2 regions of the Pseudomonas sp. Marseille-Q8238 genome follow, and region 1 is predicted to be linked to the other one. Evidence: riboswitches for the same ligand, from Rfam matches in the RefSeq annotation. Region 1 holds a riboswitch; the other holds the start of a gene.

What was found. Region 1 has a riboswitch for manganese ahead of mntP (manganese efflux pump MntP). Riboswitches for the same ligand answer to the same signal wherever they lie in the genome.
Region 2: another riboswitch for manganese. It lies ahead of ACWPW0_RS16330 (TMEM165/GDT1 family protein); the one in region 1 lies ahead of mntP (manganese efflux pump MntP).

Annotation. Positions count from the first base shown of each region.
Region 1 covers NZ_CBCOPI010000001.1:1,163,932-1,167,256, forward strand. The annotation lists gene ACWPW0_RS05190 (hypothetical protein) at 1-144, opposite strand, end outside; tRNA gene ACWPW0_RS05195 (tRNA-Leu) at 309-395, shown strand; yybP-ykoY riboswitch at 1,700-1,868, shown strand; gene mntP (manganese efflux pump MntP) at 1,874-2,440, shown strand; gene ACWPW0_RS05205 (hypothetical protein) at 2,462-3,325, shown strand, end outside.
Region 2 covers NZ_CBCOPI010000001.1:3,502,002-3,505,326, forward strand. The annotation lists gene ACWPW0_RS16325 (methyltransferase) at 25-1,023, shown strand; yybP-ykoY riboswitch at 1,156-1,314, shown strand; gene ACWPW0_RS16330 (TMEM165/GDT1 family protein) at 1,366-1,947, shown strand; gene ACWPW0_RS16335 (ketosteroid isomerase-related protein) at 2,052-2,495, shown strand.

The sequences.
Region 1 (3,325 bases):
ACCCAGTGCCACACCACCCAGCCAGATGCCCATAGCGATCTGGAGCGTAAGGTTGCCTTGGCGTGGGTTTGAGGGGGCAGACGTGGCGCGGTAAGACACCGGCTCATCACGTTCGGCACGCAGGTTGGAGAAGTCGTCTCTCATGAGGTTCTCGGGTGGGTAACTACAGGGCGTGCAGCGTAGCGTACGGCGGGTGGAATTGCCTGCGTCACTGCTGGGCGGCATGAGCATTCACAGGCGGGGCATGGGTTCGGTCGGTGTGCTGTACAGCAGCGGGTTGCTTCTGCATAATTCGCGGCCCGCATTCTGCCCGGATGGCGAAATCGGTAGACGCAGGAGACTTAAAATCTCTCGCCAGCAATGGCATGCCGGTTCGAGTCCGGCTCCGGGCACCAGTATTCATGCGGAAATCTGGACGTGGATACTCCATTCCAGTTTCCGTAATCCTGCAAGTTTTCCGCAATTCTTCGAATTCATATGGACATGATTATGCGAGCACTCTTCGCCGTATTGCTCTCTGCTGCATCGCTTGCCGGTTGCTCTGGAGTTACTACCGCTCCATACGAAGAGCCAGCCGAATCAGAAAATACTGCGCGAGTTCGTGTAATCACGAACTCTAGTGTTTATGGCGATGCCCTTGCTACCAATTGCGCTCCTGCTAAGCGTCATGCAATGGCTATTGCCGGGCGCTACACGCGTGATGGGAGGCCAAGCATTAACTACCCTCAGTACCCGCTGGTTTCTGCGGACCTTGGCATGCCTAAACGAATAGCTCCTAGGCTTACACAGTACGTTGCAGCCATAAGAATGGCTGAAGGGCTTTATACCGAAGTGGTTGGTGAGTACCGAGTCAGGACCGATTGGCCGTTTCAAGTCTCAACTGCAGGCGCGGTGATTGGAAGTTATGGGAGCACTTATACAAGCTGCCCAGCGGGTGCTCGGCTAGTTAATTTCGAGGCAGGAAAAGACTACGAGGTCCTTGCGGGCGTGCTTGTAACCCCGGATGCGGATGGCCAAGAAGCGATTAGATGTGCGTTCGCAGTGTTTGAGCTGGTTTCTATTCCAGGGACAAAATATGTCCTGCCCAAAAGGTTAGCGCTGAGGGAGCCACCTACAACGCAGTGCAAGAATTGAACGCCTTGGCATTACCAGAGATATCTACTGGGGCTTTTTAATTTTCAGGCTTCTGAGTGGGGATTGAGATAGCGGAGGCTATAAGAAGCCCCCAGCTTTTGGACAGGCTATCCATGCATGCTACTTATCTGTAGCGCCTGCGAACCTCTCTCCACTTAGCCGGCACAGCAGGCCAGAGGGGCGTAGGCATTTTTTGGTATGCCTGGCGAATGCAGCGAGTACTTCATCGTATAGGTACCGTTAGTTGAGGTTTCTACACGCGCCAGCCCTGGGGCGAGCCTGTCGAGGGCGGGCCTAAACGCTAAGCACTTATGTCTGCCAGAGCATAAATAAAAAGCCCCGCACTAGGCGGGGCGAATGGAGAGCATCGAAGGAGCATTCGATGGGGTCAGACTGCTCCCCCTGGCGTGAAAATTACGTGAACAGAAATGCTATTGCTCCCCTTGGTGCTCCGTGCGCGGTAGTGGGTTCTGCTCAGGACAGTCAGGTTTAGGTGGGGCTAAAAGGCTTCACACGCTTTGTCGTCTTAATGCTTTTTTCACATGCCTGGCGATATAGTGGCCGTCCCTGTTGGGGAGTAGCCTGCTCTTGACCCTTGGTCGTAGAGCGTTCGCGTCAACATTCTCGGCGACAAGCCGTGGTGCGAACACCTTCGGGTTGGCGAGACCAACGATACATCCATGCCTCAAGTCGGGCGTGTGGTTGTGTCGTTGACTCATTGCCCGACTGGACGTAACCCGTGAATCCTATTTCCCTGATTTTCCTTGCCTTCGCCATGTCGACGGATGCTTTTGCGGCGGCGCTTGGTAAGGGTGCCAGTCTCCATAAGCCCCGTTTTGCCGAGGCGCTACGCACGGGCCTCATTTTTGGTGTGATCGAAACGATCACTCCCATTATCGGGTGGGGCATTGGGCAGGTGGCGGCCCGGTTTGTCGAAAGCTGGGACCACTGGATCGCTTTCGTCCTGCTGCTGGGGCTCGGGTTGCACATGATCTACAACGGCATGAAGCACGATGATGCAGAGGTAGAAAAACCCAATCAGCATTCGTTCTTCATTCTGGCGGTTACTGCGTTTGCCACCAGCATCGATGCGCTGGCAGTCGGAGTGGGCCTGGCTTTCGTGGATGTGAATATCCTGGTTGCGGCTGCAGCCATTGGCTTGGCTACCACGGTGATGGTGACTATCGGGGTGATGCTGGGGCGTGTGCTGGGGGCCGTGGTGGGCAAGCGTGCGGAAATGGTCGGGGGTGTGGTTTTGATGGTGGTTGGCGCGGCCATTCTTTACGAGCACCTGTCGGCAATGTGATCGATGAAAAAGGCAATCAAGATGATCAAGAGCAGTTCTTTGATCCAAACCGTCAAGCTGGCGCTGGGCACATTTGGCCTGCTGCTGATGGCGGCGCTGGGGTTCTTTGCCTGGCAGAGCTTCTATCCGGTTCAGGCGGCTGATGGCTGGAGCTATCGCGTTGCTTACCACAATGTTCCGAAGGCGGCTTCATTGAGTGCCCAGCAAGACGGCACGCTCATGGTCAGCCAGGAGTTACGGGGTGGGCGTGGAAGTATCGTGCGCATCAAGCCGGACGGAACACGCGAGGAGGCGGTGGGCGGATTGTCCAAGCCGGATGGAATGATCTCCGCCCATGGTGGCTGGGTGTTCAGCCAGGAGGAGGGCGAGGCGGCGGTCAGCTTTCTCAAGGATGGAGAAATCACGGATCTGTTCCGCGGCACTTCCGTACAAGGGCTCTGGAATGACGGAGAGGATCTCTATGCCATTGAAGACCGCAAGGAGGATGGTCGGCTGCTGCGCTACAACTGGAGCGATAAGGCGCTGACGGTGGTTCGCGATGGCCTCATAGAGACGGAGTCCATCACGCGCTGCACGGATGGGCGTTTGCTCTATTCGGAAAAGGAGGCTGGGGTGGTGCGCCAACTGACCGAAGATCGGCGCGATCCGATAGTGATCGCCAATCTGAATCAGCCCACTTTCCTGATGTGTGACCAGCGTGGGCTGTGGATCAGCGAGGACTCGACCCATCGCGCCCGGCTATTGCTGATCGATCCGCAGGGCCGCCAGCACACTATTCTTTCATTCCTGAAAGCCCCGCAATCGATCATCGCGACCTCAAGCAAGACGTACCTGGTGGCAGAGGGTGGTCGTAACCGGGTGCTGGAACTGGCGCTGGCATTTGCC
Region 2 (3,325 bases), 2.3 Mb from region 1:
TTTCGACCGGCAACAGGAGCCCCCATGGACCCACGAAGCGAGGTGCTACTGCGCCAGGCAGAGCTGTTCGAGGGCAACGTGCTGCTTGCTGGTCTGCCTGCCGACGACCTGCTCAACCAATTACCCGGCGCCCGCGGCTGGAGTTGGCATGCAGGCGAGCAGGCAACCCTGGAGGCACGCTTCGCCGGACGCAGCACCTTCGGCACCACAGCGCCGGATGTCGCTTTCGACAGCGCTGTGCTGTTCCTACCCAAATCCCGTGAGCTGACCGACTACCTGTTGCAAGCCCTGGCTTCGCACCTGCACGGGCGCACCCTGTTTCTGGTCGGTGAAAAGCGCGGCGGCATCGAACGCGCCGCCAAGCAACTGGCTGCCTATGGCCGCACACGCAAACTGGACAGCGCGCGCCACTGCCAGCTGTGGCAGGTCGAGGTCAGCGAAGCTGTGACCAGGCCAGACCTACCGGCACTCGCCCAGCGCTACACACTGCCCCTGGCTGATGGTCCGCTGCAAGTCATCAGCCTGCCCGGTGTATTCAGCCACGGCCGCCTGGACCGCGGTAGCGCCTTGCTCATCGAACATCTGGATAACCTGCCCAGCGGCCATCTGCTCGACTTTGGCTGCGGTGCCGGCGTGCTCGGCGCACTGCTCAAACGGCGCCATGCGGATAGCCAGGTCACCCTCCTCGACGTGGATGCCTTCGCCGTCGCCAGCAGCCGGCTGACCCTGGCCGCCAATGGCCTGGAGGCCAATGTCATTGTGGGTGACGGCATTGACGCCGCCCCACAGGCACTCACCGCAATACTCAGCAACCCACCGTTCCATCAGGGCGTGCACACCAGCTACCAGGCCACCGAGCATCTGCTGCGCCAGGCTGCCCGGCACTTGCAGCCGGGTGGCGAGCTACGCCTGGTCGCCAACAGCTTTCTCAAGTACCCACCGTTGATCGAAGAACACCTCGGCCCTTGCCAGGTGCTTGCCGATGCCGACGGCTTTCGTATCTATAGCGCCAAAAGACCGTAGAGCACACGGGCCTACTCGCCACAGACGCCAGGCATGACACTCCCTGCTACTGGCTCAGGAGGTATGGAGTTGCCAGGTAGCGCTGCAATCACAAAAGACCAGTTGCCCACTGCAGCCCAGTTAGGCAGAATGCGCCCTGTCCTAGGGGAGTAGTCTCCCGTGAGCGCCCGCTCACCCGGCATGCGTCAACATACTTGGTCCACAGACCATGGCGCATGCGACCTCCGGCCCGTAGAAGGCCAGGGTTTGACAAGACCTATGACACGCACATCTCACCCGGGGCGGGGAGGTAGTACGTGTCATAGCTAACCGTCGAACCCGCCCCCGTAGGAACACCTGATGCTGGAATCCCTCTTCGTACCCACCGGAATCGTCGCCCTCGCCGAAATTGGCGACAAGACGCAGCTGCTCGCCCTGCTGTTGGCTGCCCGTTTCCGTCGGCCTTGGCCCATCATCTGGGGCATGGTCGTTGCGACCCTCGCCAATCACCTTGCTGCAGGCGCCGTGGGCAATTGGGTTGCCAGCCTATTCTCGACCACCACCCTGAGCTGGATTCTTGCGGCCAGCTTCGCAGCCGTTGCGCTATGGACCCTGGTTCCCGACAAGCTCGAGGACGAGGACAGTTCAGCCCTTAAACGCTTCGGGCCCTTCGTCACCACCTTGATCGCATTCTTCCTCGCCGAAATGGGCGACAAGACACAGATCGCCACCGTCATGCTGGCCGCTCAATATCCGCACTTCCTGCTCGTGGTCGCAGGCACCACGCTAGGCATGCTGATTGCCAACGTGCCTGTGGTGTTGGCCGGCAACTTCGCTGCCGATCGTCTGCCATTGACGCTCATTCGTCGCCTGGCTGCTCTCGCTTTTGCCGCCCTGGCCATCTACGCGGCCTGTCAGGCACTGGGCTTGACCGGCGGCAGCTGATTACCGCCGAAAGTTACGGCGTTTTGAGGGGCATTCGAAGCCTTCGATCCGACTGGTAACCTGTGCAAAAACTTGCACAACCCAGTCGGATGGAGAAACGGCGCATGTCACTGGACGAGATGAAAAAACGGGTTCGCCAACACATAGATCTGACGTGGAACAAAGGTCGCATGTCCCTGGCCGAGCAACTGCACACCAGTGACTTCCTCTACAAGAGCGCCTTCATCGGCCATCCTCTGGGCAGCGCAGGTTTCAGTAATCTGGTGCAGGAAATCCGCACGGCCATGCCAGATCTGGAAGTGGTGCTTGAGGAATGTATCGCCGAAGGGTTCAAAGTGGTGACCTGGAGCACCTTGATCGGCACGATCCAGAAACCCGCCCTTGGCTATCCGCCTAGCGACAAGATCCTGAGCATCTCCGCCATGGCCTTCTGGACCCTTACTCCGGCGGGTGAAATCCAGGAAATCTGCACGATGTTCGATATGGAAAGTTTCCGTGCCCAACTGGGCCTGGAAACCCGACCATTCGCGGAAAAAGCCCTCCCCTGACAGCTATGCTCCCCTCACATTTACCCGGACGACTCGATCTGCCACCTAAAGGTCCATGCCTGCCGACATCGGACCTCAATCATTGACGTTCACCGTGTATCAAGGCACGCATCGCAAGGTGCAGAATTACACCGTTCTCCTCTCATGCTTTACCACCGATCTGCCGATAAGCCAGGGACAGGCGCAACCTTCGTTGATGTGGAGTCCCTATGCGATTCAAATCCATCCAGTTTTCCGTCGCGGCGTTGGCCGGCGCCAGCGTATTGGCCGTGGTTGCGGCACTGGTGCTGTACTCGATGTACTCCGGATCTCGCACCCAGGCGATGGTCGAAGACAACACGCGCAACCTGCTCGAACAGATGATCAAGGATCGCCTGATCACCTTGGGCCAAGCCCAGGTCAGCCAGATCCAGCGTGAACTCGAATACCCACTGGCAATCGCCGGCAACCTGGCCCAGGTCAATGCCCTGATGGGCGAAACCGACAGCCAGGGCAATGCCCTGATTGGCACCAACCGAGAAGAACTGTCCAACATGTTGCGCAATGCTGTGGTGAAGAACCCCAAGTTGCTCGACGCCTATATCGGCTGGGAACCCAACGCATTCGATCAGGACGACGACCTCTACGCCGGCCAGACCGAAAACGCTTATGACGAATCCGGCCGCTTCATGCCCTGGTGGTATCGCAAGGCCGACGGCACGCCTACGGTCGAACCTCTGGGCGCAGAGATGACCAGCGAAAAACTGCTCCCGACCGGCGTGCGCGCCGGCGAGTATTACCTGTGCACCCGGGAAACCAAAGGTATCTGCATCATCGACCCCGCGCCCTAC